DNA from 2 places in the Streptomyces sp. NPDC048211 genome. Region 2 is predicted to be linked to the other one. Evidence: riboswitches for the same ligand, from Rfam matches in the RefSeq annotation. Region 2 holds a riboswitch; the other holds the start of a gene.
What was found. A riboswitch is a leader RNA that binds a small molecule or an ion and turns the genes downstream of it on or off. The one in region 2 is predicted to bind glycine.
Positions count from the first base shown of each region.

Region 1: another riboswitch for glycine. It lies ahead of gcvT (glycine cleavage system aminomethyltransferase GcvT); the one in region 2 lies ahead of gcvP (aminomethyl-transferring glycine dehydrogenase).

Region 1 is NZ_JBIDAD010000001.1:1,156,710-1,165,910, forward strand. Features, by position in the region: gene glyA (serine hydroxymethyltransferase) at 1-817, opposite strand, end outside; gene gcvH (glycine cleavage system protein GcvH) at 837-1,214, opposite strand; gene gcvT (glycine cleavage system aminomethyltransferase GcvT) at 1,307-2,473, opposite strand; glycine riboswitch at 2,616-2,711, opposite strand; gene ACGFZA_RS05325 (AAA family ATPase) at 2,881-3,567, shown strand; gene ACGFZA_RS05330 (enhanced serine sensitivity protein SseB) at 3,670-4,440, shown strand; gene ACGFZA_RS05335 (enhanced serine sensitivity protein SseB C-terminal domain-containing protein) at 4,615-5,421, shown strand; gene ACGFZA_RS05340 (ABC transporter permease) at 5,843-6,841, shown strand; gene ACGFZA_RS05345 (ABC transporter substrate-binding protein) at 6,914-8,680, shown strand; gene ACGFZA_RS05350 (ABC transporter permease) at 8,822-9,201, shown strand, end outside.
Region 2 is NZ_JBIDAD010000009.1:383,112-392,312, reverse strand. Features, by position in the region: gene ACGFZA_RS30515 (MerR family transcriptional regulator) at 1-14, shown strand, start outside; gene ACGFZA_RS30510 (bifunctional nuclease family protein) at 68-541, shown strand; gene ACGFZA_RS30505 (MerR family transcriptional regulator) at 708-1,325, shown strand; gene ACGFZA_RS30500 (DNA polymerase IV) at 1,419-2,897, shown strand; gene ACGFZA_RS30495 (PRC-barrel domain-containing protein) at 2,822-3,190, opposite strand; glycine riboswitch at 3,304-3,400, shown strand; gene gcvP (aminomethyl-transferring glycine dehydrogenase) at 3,594-6,479, shown strand; gene ACGFZA_RS30485 (DUF5999 family protein) at 6,571-6,777, opposite strand; gene ACGFZA_RS30480 (hypothetical protein) at 7,100-7,693, opposite strand; gene ACGFZA_RS30475 (glutamate-cysteine ligase family protein) at 8,175-9,201, shown strand, end outside.

The DNA of each region.
Region 1 (9,201 bases), on a different contig from region 2:
ACGAGACCGCCTTGGCCGCGATCACGTGCTCCAGCGGGCCGCCCTGCTGACCCGGGAAGACCGCCGAGTTGATCTTCTTGGCGAGCTCCTGGGTGGAGAGGATCACGCCGCCGCGCGGACCGCCGAGGGTCTTGTGCGTGGTGGTCGTGACGACGTGGGCGTGCGGCACCGGGTTGGGGTGCAGGCCCGCGGCGACCAGACCGGCGAAGTGTGCCATGTCGACCATCAGGTACGCGCCGACCTCGTCCGCGATGCGGCGGAAGGCGGCGAAGTCCAGCTGACGGGGGTAGGCGGACCAGCCGGCCACGATCAGCTTCGGCTTGGACTCCTTGGCGAGGCGCTCGACCTCGGCCATGTCCACGACGCCCGTGTCGTCGACGTGGTACGGGACCACGTTGTAGAGCTTGCCGGAGAAGTTGATCTTCATGCCGTGGGTCAGGTGACCGCCGTGGGCCAGGTTCAGGCCCATGATCGTGTCGCCCGGCTTCAGCAGCGCGAACATCGCGGCGGCGTTGGCCTGCGCACCGGAGTGCGGCTGCACGTTCGCCGCCTCGGCGCCGAAGAGCGCCTTGATGCGGTCGATCGCGATCTGCTCGACCACGTCGACGTGCTCGCAGCCGCCGTAGTAGCGGCGGCCGGGGTAGCCCTCGGCGTACTTGTTGGTCAGGACGGAGCCCTGGGCCTCCATGACCGCGACCGGAGCGAAGTTCTCCGAGGCGATCATCTCGAGGGTGGACTGCTGGCGGTGGAGCTCGGCGTCGACAGCGGCGGCGACGTCCGGGTCCAGCTCGTGGAGGGAGGAGTTCAGAAGCGACATCAGGTGGTCCCTTGGGGTCTCAGTTGCCGGAGAACGCGGTGTACTCGTCGGCGGAGAGCAGATCGGCGGGCTCATCCGTGACGCGTACCTTGAACAGCCAGCCGCCTTCGAACGGAGCGGAGTTCACCAGCGACGGGTCGTCCACGACGTCCTGGTTCGCGGCCGTGACCTCGCCGGTCACCGGCGAGTACAGGTCGCTGACCGACTTGGTCGACTCGAGCTCGCCGCAGGTCTCGCCCGCGGTCACCGTTTCACCGACCTCGGGGAGCTGGGCGTAGACGACGTCACCGAGCGCGTTGGCCGCGTACTCCGTGATGCCGATCGTGGCCACACCGTCCTCGACGGCCGACAGCCACTCGTGCTCCTTGCTGTACCGCAGCTGCTGGGGGTTGCTCATGACCTGAATTCTCCTGTACGCGGGGGAGTGCTGATGAACGGTGGTCTTACGGTGTGAGACGGGAGTGCGTCACTTCCTGACGCGTGCGGACGCTACTTCCGGCGCTTGTAGAACGGCAGCGCCACGACCTCGTACGGCTCGTGGCTGCCCCGGATGTCCACGCCGACGCCCTCGGTGCCGGGCGCGGCGTGCGCGGCGTCGACGTAGGCCATGGCGATCGGCTTGCCGAGCGTGGGCGAGGGCGCGCCCGAGGTGACCTCACCGATGACCTCGCCGCCGGCGACGACCGAGAACCCGGCGCGCGGTACCCGGCGGCCCTCGGCCACCAGGCCGACGAGCTTGCGGGGCGGGGCGGTCTCGGCGCGCTCGGCGGCGGCCTCCAGGGCCTTGCGGCCGACGAAGTCGCCGTCCTTCTCGAACTTCACGACCCGGCCGAGGCCGGCGTCGAACGGGGTCAGCGAGGTGGTCAGCTCGTGCCCGTACAGCGGCATGCCCGCCTCCAGGCGCAGCGTGTCGCGGCAGGAGAGCCCGCACGGGATCAGGCCGCGGGAGGCGCCGGCCTCGGTGAGGGCCTTCCACAACTGCTCGGCGTGCCCGGGCGCGACGAACAGCTCGAAGCCGTCCTCGCCGGTGTAGCCGGTACGGGCGATCAGCGCGGGGACCCCGGCGACCGTGCCGGGCAGCCCGGCGTAGTACTTCAGACCGTCCAGGTCGGCGTCGGTGACGGCGGCCAGGATGGCGGGGGATTCGGGGCCCTGGACGGCGAGCAGGGCGTACGCGTCGCGGTCGTCGCGCACCTCGGCGTCGAAGCCCTCGGCGCGGGCGGTCAGCGCGTCCAGCACGATCTGGGCGTTGCCCGCGTTGGCGACGACCATGTACTCGGTCTCGCCCAGCCGGTAGACGATCAGGTCGTCCAGGATGCCGCCGTCCTCGGCGCAGATCATCGTGTAGCGGGCGCGGCCCACGGAGACGGTGCCGATGTTGCCGACGAGCGCGAAGTTCAGCAGCGCCACGGCCTCGGGGCCGGTGACGGTGATCTCGCCCATGTGGGAGAGGTCGAAGAGGCCGGCCTTCGTGCGCACGGCGTTGTGCTCGTCGCGCTCACTGGCGTACCGCAGCGGCATGTCCCAGCCCGCGAAGTCGGTCATGGTCGCACCCAGCGAACGGTGCAGGGCCTGAATAGGGCTTTGGTGCGCAGCACTATCAGGCAGGGTGGCGGCGGGCGACGGGTGGGCGGTGAGGCGGGGGGCGGTGCTCATGGATAAAGGCTCCCAGGGCATGACGACGAGGACGATCCCTCCCCATCTGTCATCGGAACCTGAGAGGTTCGCCGAGAGGCCCCGGAGGGGTTCGGCTTGCACCTTGGGTGGAGCCGCAGGGCGACTCGCTTTTCAGATCTGCCTCATCCACGCGGTACGGGGCCTGAGAGATTCAAGGGAGGATCTTGCTCCTTCGGCGCCCGGCACGCGATGGCCGGGACTCTCCCGCGCGGATTCGAGCGGCCTATATGCAGTTGACGGGGTCATCATCGCACGCATTGCGGGAGAGTGGGGGGCCGGTACCGATGCCGGTCTTCCGGGGGATCCGGCGGGTCGGACGGTTGTGCCGCATTACCTTTTCTTTACACTTCTTGGGCAGGTGTAGGTCAGCCGACAGGGGGAGGGTGATGACGTTGCAGCGGTACGCGACGACCGCGGGGGTCGCGCACGGCGCACTGCCCGCGCAGCCGGGTGCGCCGGCCAGGGAGAGGGTGGGCCCGCACGCGCCTGTCGTACGGGACCTGCGGCAGCGGGGCGGGCACAGCCCGCACGGCCTGCACTTCTCGGCGGGCGACGTGGTGGTGGTGTCCGGACTGCCCGGCAGCGGCAAGTCGACCCTCATCGCACGGGCCGTCGCCGCGCACGCCATCGACTCCCAGGACACCAGGGACCGCTGGGCGGCCCGGCTGCCCCGCTTACTCCCGTACGTCCTCTACCGCCCGCTCGTCCGCGTCGCCCACTACTGGGGGCTGTGGCGGGTGCTGCGCTCCGGCGTCTCCGTCGTCGTCCACGACTGCGGCACCCAGGCCTGGGTGCGCGGCCGGCTCGCCCGGTACGCCCGGCGGCGCGGCCGCGTCCTGCACCTCGTCCTGCTCGACGTCACCCCGCAGACGGCCCGGGAGGGACAGCGTGAGCGCGGCCGCGGGGTCTCCGGGTACGCGTTCGCCCGCCACCGCAGGGCCGTGGGGCGGCTGCTGCGGGACACCGAGTCGGGTCTGCTGCCGCTCGGATGCGCCTCGGCGGTGCTGCTCGACCGGGAGGCGGCGGGCCTGCTGACGCGGATCACATTCGCAGACGCACAGGGTGAGGGCTGAGACAGACCTGTCCGAGGGCTGGACAGGCTGTGTGTGCCCGACGGGTAACCGGGGAGCGGCGTTAACCTCTTGCTGCACGACATGGGGCGAGAGAGGGAGACAGTGGACATTCCGGCACCGGCCCGGACCCATCCGCAGGGCGGATGGCCGGCCAACGAGCTCGAAGAAGTGCTGAGCGCCTCGCTCGGCAGCCCGGAGGCGGGCGGCCGGCTGGTGGAGGTGCTCGGCCGCAGCCACCTCTGGGTGCCCCTGCCCAACGGCGGCTCGCCGGATGCCACCGACCTCGATCTGCCGACGCTGGACATCGAGGGCGCGCCGTACGTCCCCGTGTTCAGCTCCGAACAGCAGTTCCTCGCCTGCGTCGGCGCCCATATGTCCTTCACCGTGGCCCCCGCCCGCGAGTTCGCCCGGGGCCTGCCCCCGCAGCTCGGCATCGCCGTGAACCCGGGCGGCGCGGTCGGCGTCCCGCTGCCGCCGCCCGCCGTCGCCGAGCTCTGCCGGACCGGACGCACCCCGCTCGACGGACCGTCCAGCGGCGGCCGGGTCCGGCTGTACGAGCCGGACTGGCAGGAGGAGCCCGTCGACTTCCTCTCCGCCGCGGCCGGGGAGTTCGAGGCCAGCGGCGTCGTGCTCAGCGCCCGCCGCGCCCTGGCCAGCATCGAGGGCGGCGACCCCGTCCTCTTCGTCGGCATCGAGTTCTCCACCTGGGAGGGCGCCGGACGCAACGCGCCCATGGACGCCCTGGGCCGGGCCCTGGGGCGCGTCGAGGTGCCCTGGCCGGTCAACCTGGTGCTGCTCGACGTGGCCCAGGACCCGGTCGCCGACTGGATGCGGGCCCGGGTGCGGCCCTTCTACCAGCGCCCCGCCGAGTAGCGGCACGGCAAGGGGGCCGGGGCCGCGGGCCGACGGCCGCGGCCCGCGGAGTCAAGTCGGTGTCAGGGCCGCCGCATAAGCTGGTTTGATGGCTGGTGCCTCGGCACCGCGCCGCCCCCGAGAGCCCGGGAGCGGCAGGCCGAGACGTTGGATCGAAGAGGGGCGGGACCCAGGGTGAGTGCGGCAGGCAGCGCGGCGGCCGGGCAGGTCGAGCACATGCTGCGCCAAGTGACGCCCGGGCGCTACGACGCGTACGAGGCACTCCTCCAGGCCCTGGCGGCCGACCGGATCTGGATGCTGCTCTGGCACGGCCGGGCCGGCTCGCCCGACGCCCAGTACGGCAACATGGAGATCGACGGCCTCGGCTACGCCCCCTGCGTCACCTCCGCCCAGGAGCTCTCCGCCAGCGGCTGGAGCCGGGACCACGAGGTCGTGGGCGGCCGCGACATCGCCCGCGCCCTGTTCCCCGACCGCTGGGGCATCTGGCTGAACCCGCACGCGCGGGGCGGCGGCGTGGGCATCCCCTGGCTGGACCTGCGCAGGATCGCCACCGGCCTCGACCGGATGCCCGCCGGACCGCTGCGGATCAGTGAACCCGCCATCGAGATCCCGCAGTTCTACGCCCAGCTCACGCAGAACGCCCACCACACCCCCGCGATCCGCTCGCTGCGCCGCGCCTGGGTGCAGCCCGCGCTCGGCGTCCCGTACCTCGCCGTCGGTCTCGATCTGTACGACACGAGCGCGCCGTCCGTGGACGCCGTGCGGGCGATGATGCAGCAGTCCATCGGCACCGTCCCGGAGGGGCTCCCGGTCTCCACGGTCGCGATGGCCGACGAGTACGACCCGGTCGCGATGTGGCTGCGTGCCAACGCCCGTCCGTTCTACGACCGCGAGCCGCACGCCCCGGCCGGCCGGGGCGCCGTCGTCGCTCCCGGTTACGGCTACCCGCAGACCCCCGGTCCCGCCCCGCGCGCCTACTAGCCCCGCGCGGTCCCCTGCCCAGGATCGGACAAACGGCTATCCGGCGGACAACGCGCCCGCTGCGGTCACCCAAATAGCCACTCAATAGCGCCCGTTGGGCGGCATGTCCGTTCTGGTGGATTAGCGGCCGAGTAGTCCGCTCAATCGATCAAACTGTCCGGATAACGGAAGCTCACTGACCGCATCACGTTTGAGCAAACATTCCCCGTCAGGTCTGGCGGGTGATCGCAACGGCGTTGAAGACTCCCGGCTAGTGGGGATCGTCCGCCCTTTGTACGAGGTTGCACCGGCGGTCACTCCACAGACGCATTCATCGCACCGAACACATCAGCCGGGTCAAGCACCCCCGGCTGACACGCGCCAGGCCGTCACCGCGGCGAGTAGGGGCCGGCCACCGCCGGCGGGAGGGGTCAGAGGCACTGTGACCGCACCGATCGAGACCACCGGATCGGCTGCCCAGGCGCAGCCGGAGGCAGTACTCACGGGAGTCAAACAGAGCCAGATCGAAGGCCGTTCGCTCGGACGGATCGCCTGGACGCGCTTCAAGCGCGACAAGGTGGCAGTGGCCGGCGGCATCGTTGTCATCCTGCTGATCCTGCTCGCCGTGCTCTCCAAGCCGATCCAGGCCGTCTTCGGGCTGGACCCCAACGAGTTCCACCAGGACCTCATCGACCCCGCGCTGCTCGCCCCCAAGGGCGACTGGGGCGGCATCAGCTGGAGCCATCCGCTCGGCGTCGAGCCGCAGTACGGCCGCGACATCATGACCCGGATCATCGAGGGCTCGTGGGTGTCCCTGGTCGTCGCGGTCGGAGCCACCCTGCTCTCCGTGGTGATCGGCGTCTTCTTCGGTGTGGTGTCGGGCTTCTACGGCGGCTGGGCGGACACCGTCATCAGCCGCATGATGGACACCTTCCTCGCCTTCCCCCTGCTGCTCTTCGCGATCTCCATCTCGGCGGCGCTGCAGGACGGCGCGTTCGGCCTGGAGGGCCTGCCGCTGAGGATCGCCGTACTGATCTTCGTGATCGGCTTCTTCAGCTGGCCGTACATGGGCCGTATCGTCCGCGCCCAGACCATGAGCCTGCGCAATCGCGAATTCGTGGAAGCCGCACGGTCGTTGGGTGCCCGCGGCCCCTTCATCCTCTTCCGGGAGCTGCTGCCGAACCTGGTGGCGCCCGTTCTCGTGTACTCCACGCTGCTCATCCCCTCGAACATCCTCTTCGAGGCGGGTCTCAGCTATCTCGGAGTCGGAATCGCGCCGCCGCAGTCGTCCTGGGGCGGGATGCTCACCAACGCGATCGACTTCTACGAGAACGACCCGATGTACATGATCGTGCCGGGCGTGGCCATCTTCGTCACGGTGCTGGCGTTCAACCTGCTGGGAGACGGGCTGCGTGATGCGCTCGACCCCCGTAGTAAGTAGCAGTGCCCGGGCGCTCGTCACGACGACGTGCGACATGCCACGGCAACCATCGATTGAGGGGGATTTCCTCAGGTGAAGACCAGAAAAACGACAGCGTTGGTCGCCACGGCTGTGGTCCTGATGCTCGGAGCGTCCGCGTGCAACGGCTCCGACGACGACAGCAGCGGCAGCAAGGGCAGCGGCGGTGGCGCCGGCGCCACCGACGCCGCGCTGACCTCGATCGTCAACAAGACGGACAAGAAGGGCGGGACGCTCAAGCTGGAGATGTCCGACGAGCCCGACTCGCTGGACCCCGGCAACACGTACTACGGCTGGGTGCAGAACTTCGCCCGCCTGTACAGCCGCAGCCTGACGTCCTTCAAGCCGGCCGCCGGCAAGGACGGCCTGGAGGTCGTCCCGGACCTCGCCGAGGGCCTCGGCAAGTCGAGCCCCGACGCGAAGACCTGGACGTACACGCTGAAGAAGGGTCTCAAGTACGACGACGGGACCCCGATCACCTCGAAGGACGTCAAGTACGCCGTCGAGCGCTCCAACTTCGCGCCGGAGGCCCTGTCCAACGGCCCGACGTACTTCAAGGCCCACCTCCTCGGCGGCGACAAGTACAAGGGTCCGTACAAGGACAAGAACCCGAACGGCATCGCCTCCATCGAGACGCCGGACGACCTCACGATCGTCTTCAAGCTGAAGGACGCCTTCGCGGACTTCGACTACCTGGCGACGTTCTCGCAGACGGCCCCCGTGCCGGCCGCGAAGGACAAGGGTGCCGACTATGTGAAGCACATCGTGTCCTCGGGCCCGTACAAGTTCGAGTCGTACGACGAGGGCCGCGGCGCGACCCTCGTCCGCAACACGAACTGGGACCCGAAGACCGACCCGATCCGCCCGGCCCTGCCGGACAAGGTGACGGTCCGCTTCAAGGTCAAGCAGGAGACGGTCGACAACAACCTGCTCTCCGACAACATCACCGTCGACGGTGCCGGCACCGGTGTCGCCCCGGCGACCCAGCCGAAGGTCCTCACCAAGGCCGCACTGAAGAAGCAGACCGACAACTCGTACGCGGGTGCCACCTCGTACATCGGTCTGAACGTCAACGTCGCGCCGTTCGACAACGTCCACTGCCGCAAGGCCGTGCAGTGGGGCATCGACAAGGCGTCGGTCCAGGCCGCGCAGGGTGGCGACCCCAAGGGTGACGTCGCGACGACCCTGCTGCCGCCGACGGTCAACGGCTATGAGAAGTTCGACATGTACGAGTCCGCCGGCCACAAGGGCGACGAGGCGAAGGCCAAGGACGAGCTGAAGCAGTGTGGCAAGCCGAAGGGCTTCGACACCAAGATCTCGGCCCGTTCCGACCGTCCCGCCGAGATGGCCATGGTCACCGCGGTGCAGGCCTCGCTGAAGAAGATCGGCGTCAACGCCGAGATCAAGACCTTCCCGGCGGGCAAGTACTTCCAGAACTTCGCGGGCAACCCGAGCTACGTGCACGCCAACAAGCTCGGCATGATCATGAGCGCCTGGGGTGCGGACTGGCCGACCGGCTTCGGCTTCCTGGACCAGATCATCAACGGCTCGGCCATCAAGCCGTCCGGTGGTAACAACGTCCAGGAACTGAACGACCCGAAGATCAACAAGCTGCTCAACGAGGGCATCGCCAACACGGACGACACCGCCCGTGCGAAGGCCTGGGCCAACGTCGACAGGGCTGTCGCCGAAGGCGCCACCGCCGTGCCGCTGATCTACCGCAAGAACCTGCTGCTCCGCCCGGAGTCCGCGACGAACGTCACGGTCACCCAGGCCTACCTCGGCATGTACGACTACGTGCTGATGGGTTCCGCCAAGTAGGAACGGCCCCGCTCCCCGGGGCGCGCACGCGCCCCGGGGAGCGGCCTCCGGACCCCCAGAATTGTCCCGAAAGGCAGGTGAAGGCACGGTGTCCGAGCGCTTGGGTAACCCCCGGCGAGCTGATACCGGCGCCGGATAGCTGTGGCTGCGTACATCATCCGACGCGTCTTCGGCGCGGTACTGCTGCTGTTGATCGTCAGCGCAGTCACCTTCGCGATCTTCTTCCTCGTCCCCCGGCTGGCCGGGCAGACGATGGACCAATTGGCGGCCCAGTACGTGGGCAAGGACGCCAATCCCCAGTCCGTCCTCGCGGTCAAGCAGAACCTCGGCCTCGACCAGCCGCTGTACATCCAGTACTGGCACTTCCTCAAGCAGCTGTTCGTCGGCGCCGACTTCCAGTTCGGCCCCGAGGCCACACACTGCGGTGTGCCGTGCTTCGGCTACTCCTTCAAGCGCCACGTCGAGGTCTGGCCCGAGCTGACCGCGCGTATCCCGGTCACGTTCTCGCTGGCCATCGGTGC
Region 2 (9,201 bases):
TCCGTCTCCACTGATCCCGGTGGGGCCCGACTACCCAAACCTGCCGAGCACGTCCTAGGGTTGCTGTGTGAACGAGCTCGACGTTGTGGGTGTCCGGGTGGAAATGCCCTCCAACCAACCGATCGTGCTCCTGCGTGAAGTGGGAGGCGACCGGTACCTCCCCATTTGGATCGGTCCTGGTGAGGCGACCGCGATCGCCTTCGCCCAGCAGGGCATGGCTCCTGCCAGGCCGCTGACCCATGATCTCTTCAAGGATGTGCTCGAGGCCGTCGGCCAGGAGCTCACCGAGGTCCGGATCACGGATCTGCGAGAAGGGGTCTTCTACGCGGAGCTGGTCTTCGCCAGCGGGGTCGAGGTGAGCGCGCGGCCTTCCGACGCCATAGCGCTCGCCCTGCGCACCGGCACGCCGATCTACGGCAGTGACGGGGTGCTCGACGATGCGGGAATCGCGATTCCGGACGAGCAGGAGGACGAGGTGGAGAAGTTCCGCGAGTTCCTCGACCAGATCTCACCGGAGGATTTCGGTACGAACAGTCAGTGACGTCCCAAGGGGCTGCGTCAGCGCATCCGGCAAGCCTTTCCCGTTCGTGAGTCACGGGAAACCACCCTCAGGGTGATTATCACTCGGCGTGCCGAGTGTGGCGATCGTTGACGCACCCCGGGTGACTGCCTACCTTCGAGTGGGCAGGTCAAGGACGGAGGTCGGCGTGAGAAGCAGCGGCGACGGTACGGCAGTGGGTGGGCCGTATCCGCAGCAGGGGAGTACAGCCGGCCACACCATCAGGCAACCGGCTGCGCCGGATGCGGTGGCGGGGGACGGCGTGACATCGGCCAACGAGATCGGCTACCGGGGCCCGACGGCGTGCGCGGCTGCGGGGATCACCTACCGGCAGCTCGACTACTGGGCCCGCACCGGCCTGGTGGAACCGAGCGTCCGCCCGGCCTACGGGTCGGGCACGCAGCGGCTCTACAGCTTCCGGGACGTGGTGCTCCTGAAGATCGTGAAGCGATTCCTCGACACCGGGGTGGCACTGCAGAACATCCGCACCACGGTGCAGCACCTGCGGGCCCGCGGTTTCCAGGATCTCGAGCGCATGACGCTGATGAGTGACGGAGCGACCGTCTACGAGTGCTCCTCGCCCGCCGAGGTCGTCGAGCTGCTCCAAGGGGGCCAGGGCGTCTTCGGTATCGCCGTCGGGGTGGTGTGGCGGGACGTGGACGCCGCGCTGTCGCAGCTGCACGGGGAGCGCGTGGACACCGGCGAGACACTGATCGGCAACAACCCCGCCGACGAGCTCGCCCGTCGGCGCAACCGGGCGGGCTGACCGGACGGACGAACGGCCACGCCCCGGAATTCCGGGGTGCGGCCGCCGTTGCGCCAGGGCGGCTGTCAGTGCCGTAGGGCACCATCGATTGATGTGAGAGCCGCGCCCACCATCCTGCATCTGGACATGGATGCCTTCTACGCCTCTGCCGAGCAGGCGGCGAAGCCGAGTCTGCGCGGCAAACCGGTCGTGGTGGGCGGGCTCGGGCCCAGAGGAGTGGTCGCCACCGCCTCGTACGAGGCGCGGCGTTTCGGGGTGCACTCGGCGATGCCGATGGCGCAGGCCAGACGGCTGGCGCCGAACGCGGCCTACCTCGTGCCGCGCTTCACGCTCTACCGCACGGTGAGCGACCAGGTCATGGAGCTGCTGGGCCGCCTCTCGCCCCTCGTGGAGCCGCTCAGCCTCGACGAGGCCTTCGTCGACCTGGAGGCGGGCGGGACCGCGGACGACACGGCCTCGGCCCTGGAGATCGGCGAGCAGCTGCGCGGGGCGATCGAGGCGGTCACGGGGCTCAGCGGCTCGGTCGGGCTCGCAGGCTCCAAGATGCTGGCGAAGATCGCCTCCGAGGAGGCGAAGCCCGACGGAATCCTGCTGATAGAGCCGGGCACGGAGCGGGAACTGCTCGCACCCATGACGGTGCGCACCCTGCCCGGCGTCGGGCCCGCCACCGCGGACCATCTGCGCCGCGCCGGCATGACCACGATCAACGACCTGGCCGAAGCGGGCGAGGCGGAACTCGTACGGCTCCTGGGCAAGGCGCACGGCAGCTCTCTGCATCGGATGGCCTTCGGTTACGACGACCGGCCCGTGGTCGCCGAGCGCGACGCGAAATCGGTCTCGGTCGAGGACACCTTCGACACGGACCTGCACGACCGGGTCCGTGTCAGGGCCGAGGTGGAGCGGCTTGCCGACCGCTGCGTGCAGCGGCTGAGGGCCGCCGGCCGGTCGGGGCGCACGGTCGTGCTGAAAGTGCGGCGCTACGACTTCTCGACCCTCACGCGCTCCGAGACACTCCGCGGGCCCACCGACGACCCCACAGTCGTGAGAGAGGCCGCTGCGCGGCTTCTGGAGTCCGTGGACACGACCGGAGGCGTGCGGTTGCTGGGCGTCGGCGTCACCGGCCTCGCCGACTTCACCCAGGAGGACCTGTTCGCCCAGGCGGCTGGTGAGCGGACGGCCGCCGAGCTCCCCGGACACGCCGAGGCGGGTGCGGACCCGGGTGCGGAAGACGCCGAGCGGACGGAGGGCGGCGAGCAGGCGGGCCCGGAGACCGTCCAGGAGAGTGCCGAGCAGCTTGCCGCGCGGCGCTGGCCCGCGGGGCACGACGTCCGCCACGGCATCTACGGGCACGGCTGGGTGCAGGGGAGCGGGGTCGGGCGGGTGACGGTGCGGTTCGAGGAACCGGAATCGGCGCCCGGCCGGGTCCGCACGTTCCGTATCGACGATCCGGAACTGCAGCCGGCCGATCCGCTGCCGCTCGTGCGGGACCCGGTGGACTACTCGTCCTGGCCCGCCAGTCTGCCGAAGTCGCGGTCGGGGGCGCTCTCGCCGGGCGCCGAGTCCAGACCGTAGTGCCGGTAGAGCTGAAGCTCCTGTTCCGGCGAGAGATGGCGACCGACCCCGAAGTCGGGTGCGTCCTTGATCAGGGCCCGGTCGAAGGGGATGCGCAGCGTGTCCTCGACGAATTCGCTGGGCTCCAGCGGGACGAAGGCGTCCCGGCTGAACAGCCCGGTGCGCACGGCCGCCCACTCGGGCACACCGGTCGCGTCGTCGAGATACACCTCGTCCACGGTTCCGATCTTGGTGCCCTTGCGGTCGAACGCCTTGCGGCCGATCAGGCTGCGCGGATCGATGTCGGTCTGCACGGTCCCTCCCTTTGGTCGCGGCTACTCCACAGGCACTACAGAAGAGCAGATTCGTGGGGTTGGCCACTCGAGATCTCTGCCGGGTACCCCGCTGGTAGGCTGGCCATGGCTGCTGACCCCGTGCGGGAGAGTCCTCCGGAGAAGTTCCGGAGGCGCCGAAGGAGCAAATCCTCCCCGGAATCTCTCAGGCCCCCGTACCGCACGGACGAGGTCACTCTGGAAAGCAGGGCGGGTTTCGCATGGCCTCGGCCGGACCGGACCCCACCCTCACCGACGGTGAAAGCCGGTGCGCCCCGCGGGCACCGGTGAAGCTCTCAGGTTGAGATGACAGAGGGGGAGGCCGTTCGGGCACCCCGCGCCGTGGTGCCCCTCGCAGGTCGTGACAGACCAGGAGGCCTCCATCATGACCCCCCGTCGCACTTCGCTCTCCCAGCTCGAACAGGGCATCCCGTTCGAGCAGCGCCACATCGGGCCCGATGCCGAGGCCCAGGCGAAGATGCTCGCCCAGGTCGGTTACGGCTCACTCGACGAGCTGACCGCCGCCGCGGTTCCCGATGTGATCAAGAGTGCCGAAGCCCTGAAGCTGCCGGACGCCCGGACCGAGGCCGAGGTCCTTGCCGAGCTGCGCCTCCTGGCCGACCGCAACCAGGTCCTGGCCCCGATGATCGGGCTCGGCTACTACGGCACGTTCACCCCGCCGGTGATCCTCCGCAACGTGATGGAGAACCCCGCCTGGTACACGGCCTACACGCCGTACCAGCCCGAGATCTCCCAGGGCCGCCTCGAAGCCCTCCTGAACTTCCAGACGATGGTGGCCGAGCTCACCGGGCTGCCCACCTCCGGCGCCTCCCTGCTCGACGAGGGAACCGCCGCCGCCGAGGCCATGGCGCTGGCGCGGCGCGTCGGCAAGGTCAAGAACGGCGTCTTCCTGGTCGACGCGGACTCCCTGCCGCAGACCGTCGCGGTCATCGAGACCCGCGCCGAGCCGACCGGGGTCGAGGTCGTCGTCGCCGACCTCAGCGACGGCATCCCGGCCGAGATCGCGGAGCGGGGCGTCTTCGGCGTGCTGCTGCAGTACCCGGGCGCCTCCGGCGCCGTGCGCGACATCAAGCCCGTCATCGAGCAGGCCCACGAGCTCGGCGCGATCGTCACCGTGGCCGCCGATCTGCTCGCCCTCACCCTGCTCACCTCGCCCGGCGACCTGGGCGCGGACATCGCGGTCGGCACCACGCAGCGTTTCGGCGTCCCGATGGGCTTCGGCGGACCGCACGCCGGCTTCATGGCCGTACGTGAGAAGTTCGCACGCAGCCTCCCCGGCCGCCTGGTGGGCGTCTCCGTGGACGCGGACGGGAACAAGGCCTACCGGCTGGCCCTGCAGACCCGCGAGCAGCACATCCGCCGCGAGAAGGCCACCAGCAACATCTGCACCGCCCAGGTGCTGCTCGCCGTGATGGCCGGTATGTACGCCGTGTACCACGGCCCCGACGGACTGCGGACGATCGCGCGGCGCACCCACCGCTACGCGGCCATTTTGGCCGAGGGGCTGCGTGCGGCCGGTGTCGACGTGGTGACCGGCGCCTACTTCGACACGCTCACCGTCCGGGTCCCGGGCAAGGCTGCCGCGGTGGTCGCCGACGCCCGTGACCGCGGGGTCAACCTCCGGCTCGTCGACGGCGACCTGGTCTCGCTCGCGTGCGACGAGACCACGACCCGCGCGCAGGTCGCCGCAGTCTGGGCCGCTTTCGGCGCCGAGGGCGACATCGAGGCGCTGGACGCCACGACCGCCGACGCGATGCCGGAGGGTCTGCTGCGCGGCGACGCGTTCCTGACCCACCCGGTCTTCCACCAGCACCGTTCCGAGACCGCGATGCTGCGCTACCTGCGCAAGCTCGCCGACCGTGACTACGCGCTGGACCGCGGCATGATCCCGCTCGGCTCCTGCACGATGAAGCTGAACGCGACCGCCGAGATGGAGTCGATCACCTGGCCCGAGTTCGGCGCGCTGCACCCCTTCGCACCGGCCGAGCAGGCCGAGGGTTTCCTGACGCTCATCCGTGAGCTGGAGGAGCGCCTCGCGGAGGTCACCGGCTACGACGCCGTCTCCCTCCAGCCGAACGCCGGATCGCAGGGTGAGTTCGCGGGGCTGCTCGCCGTCCGCGCGTACCACCGCGCCAACGGCGACGAGGGCCGGACCGTCTGCCTGATCCCGTCCTCCGCCCACGGCACCAACGCCGCGAGCGCCGTGATGGCCGGGATGAAGGTCGTCGTGGTGAAGACCGCCGACGACGGCGAGGTCGACATCGAGGACCTCCGAGCCAAGATCGCGCAGCACCGCGACGAGCTCGCTGTGCTCATGATCACCTACCCGTCCACCCACGGCGTCTTCGAGGAGCATGTCGCCGACATCTGTGCCGAGGTGCATGACGCCGGCGGTCAGGTGTACGTCGACGGGGCCAACCTCAACGCTCTCGTCGGCCTGGCCAAGCCGGGTCACTTCGGCGGCGACGTCTCCCACCTGAACCTGCACAAGACCTTCTGCATCCCGCACGGCGGCGGCGGTCCCGGCGTCGGTCCCGTCGGTGTGCGCGCACACCTGGCGCCGTACCTCCCGAACCACCCGCTGCAGCCCGCCGCCGGTCCTGAGACCGGCGTCGGGCCCATCTCTGCCGCTCCGTGGGGCTCGGCGGGAATCCTTCCGATCTCCTGGGCCTACGTACGCCTGATGGGTGGCGAGGGCCTGAAGCGTGCGACGCAGGTCGCCGTACTCGCGGCCAACTACATCGCCAAGCGCCTGGAGCCGCACTACCCGATCCTGTACAACGGCCCGGCGGGCCTGGTCGCGCACGAGTGCATCGTCGACCTGCGCCCCATCTCCAAGGCGACCGGCGTCAGCATCGACGACGTGGCCAAGCGCCTCATCGACTACGGCTTCCACTCGCCGACCATGTCGTTCCCGGTCGCGGGGACGCTCATGATCGAGCCGACCGAGAGCGAGAACCTCGCGGAGCTGGACCGCTTCTGCGACACGATGATCGCCATTCGCGGCGAGATCGAGAAGGTGGCCTCGGGCGAGTGGAGCGCGGAGGACAACCCGCTGGGCAACGCGCCGCACACCGCGGCCGCGCTGGGCGGGGAGTGGGAGCACGCCTACAGCCGGGAGGTGGCCGTCTTCCCGGCCGGGGTCTCGGCCGCCGACAAGTACTGGCCGCCGGTGCGCCGGATCGACGGTGCGTTCGGTGACCGCAATCTCGTCTGCTCCTGCCCGCCGATGGACGAGTACGACAACTGAGCCGTGACGTCGGAACACAAGGCGTGACGCGGACATGCGTGGGGGCCGGTGCGGAGAATTCTCCGGGCCGGCCCCTTTCCGTACCGGCCGCTCAGGCCGCCTTCACCACCCGGCCCGTTTCCAGCGGCCGGTGCGGGGCGATGATCTGCCCGTCCGGCAGCAGCTCACCGGTGTCCTCGAAGAGCAGGACGCCGTTGCACAGCAGGCTCCAGCCCTGTTCCGGATGGTGCGCCACCAGACGGGCGGCTTCCCGGTCGGCTGAGTCGGCTGTCGGGCAGGGTGGCTGGTGCTGGCACATGGATGGGTTCTTTCGCTGCGTTGAGTTGAGTGTCCTGCGGCTTGAAGAGGTGTTCACGGCCGCCCCCCCGTATCGATCGGTCCGGTCCCAGTGTTGCCCCACGGGCGTCGATCCGCAGGGATTTCGCAGCAGCACTTCGTCTCCTCTCATGACGCATCACCCGCCCGGACGGTTCAACGCAACTGCACTGTCCCTTCGGGTGGTTCGGGGTGGCCGAATGGGGCTAGTCCGGATGGGCACGAGTGCCCCCCACTTGATGGCGCTGTGCCCCGCCACCGATCCGGTGGCGGGGCACAGCGCCATCAAGTGGGGGAGCCGGGAATCAGGCGGGGGAGCCGAGCAGGGGGCCGGGGCCGGGTGCGATACGGGTGGTGATCACGGGGAGCAGATCAGCGACCCGGTGCGGACGGTGCGCCGCGATGCCCGGTGGGGCGGGAGCCAGCGGTACCAGCAGATCGGCCGGGTCCGGGGACCCGACGGAGGCGTCGGCCGCGATGTCCCCGTGCAGCCACAGCGCCAGCATGTAGAGCTCGGGAATGGACAGCAGCCGCGGCTGGTAGGGCGTCGCCGCCGCTTCCGCCTGACGCAGGGCGAGTTCGGTCGAGGCGATGTACGGGCCTTCGAAGAAGTGCGAGAAGGCCCAGCCGTCGGGGGTGAGCATCGTGTCCGCCGCGGCGACGGGCCGCTCCGTGCTGCGGATCAGGAAGCGCCATCCGGCGAGCCGAGTGGTCGGTGCGAGCCCGTCCGTGCCTCTTCGGTCCAGTACGTGGACGGGAAGCGGGTGTTCGGGGCTCAGTGGCCCCTGGGCGGACCGCAGAGCGGGAGTGCGGGCCTCGCGGACCGCGGTGGGTGAACCGAGCGCCGCGAGAACGCTGCGCAGAGCGGGCGCGGGAGCCGGGGGTACATGCAGCGGCATAGTGGGTCGCCTCTCACTTCGGAGACACGGTGGAGCGTGGGTGGGTGCAGACGGCGCTGTCGGCGTGCGGGGCCAGAGGAGGCCGGTGACTGGGCCGGTGCGTCAACTCTCTGCCTCGTCCGCGGAGTTTATACGACACGTGTTCACGCGGTGTTTCCACTAGCCGCCACGGCTATTGCCGGCAAGGCGGTATCCGGACTCAATTATGCGGAGATTATGCTGATTCGGTGCGAGCGGCACAGCCACCGCCTCGGGTTTTTCCCGCGACGCGGTAGGCCGAAACGTGCCGACGCATTCCCTGTATGCCGAACGGGGAATCTGCGCACTGTGTCATGCCGAGTGAATGTGCCCCGGGCCTCGGTCATCAGATTAGCGGGTACGCGACGTCGGCGGGGCGTTATGGATCTCGCTGTCTGGGCATTATCGATCGTGACGCGAGCGGCCTGGGCCGCGGGCTGCCCACTCGAGGAGGGATACTTCGATGGGGGAGAAGGTCGTAGCGGGCGCGTTCGACCTGTCCGACCGGCAGAAGTACCGGAGGAAGCTGCAGCAGTGCCTGGAGGGGCTGGGGAGGCTCCTGGAGGAGCGGAGGTTCGACCGGCCCCGCAACCTCATGGGCATGGAGATCGAGCTGAACCTGGCCGGTGCCGACGGTATGCCGAAGATGTTGAATGGGCAGGTTCTGGATCGCATCGCGAGCGGAGATTTCCAGACGGAACTGGGGATGTTCAATCTTGAAGTGAACATAGTTCCCCACAATCTTTCAGGCCGCGTTCTGGACCAGCTGGCCGAAGAGCTGAGGACCGGTCTCGGATATGCCGACCGCAAGGCCGCCGAGGTCGACGCCGGGATCATGATGATCGGAATACTTCCCACTCTTGGGCGTGAGGACATGGTCCGGTCCAACCTCTCGGACGTGGACCGCTACGCGCTGCTGAACGATCAAATGGTGGCGGCGCGCGGCGAAGATTTCTCCCTGGATATCGAAGGCGTGGAGAGACTGGTGTGCACCTCCGGTTCGATCACGCCGGAGGCGGCCTGCACCTCGGTGCAGCTGCATCTGCAGGTGACTCCGGAACGCTTCGCGGACGTGTGGAACGCGGCCCAGGCCGTCGCGGCGGTTCAGGTGGCCATGGGCGCCAATTCCCCCTTCCTGTTCGGCCGGGAGCTGTGGCGCGAGTCGCGGCCGCCCCTCTTCCAGCAGGCCACGGACACCAGGCCGCCCGAACTCCAGAACCAGGGGGTGCGGCCGCGGACGTGGTTCGGCGAGCGGTGGGTCGATTCGGTGTACGAGCTCTTCGAGGAGAACGTCCGCTACTTTCCCCCTCTGCTGCCCATCTGCGACGAGGAGGACCCGCTGCGGGTCCTCGACGGCGGCGGGGTGCCGCGGCTCCAGGAGCTCGTCCTGCACAACGGCACGGTCTACCGGTGGAACCGTCCGGTGTACGGGCTCGCGGACGGCGTCCCGCACCTGCGGGTGGAGAACCGGGTGCTGCCCGCGGGCCCGA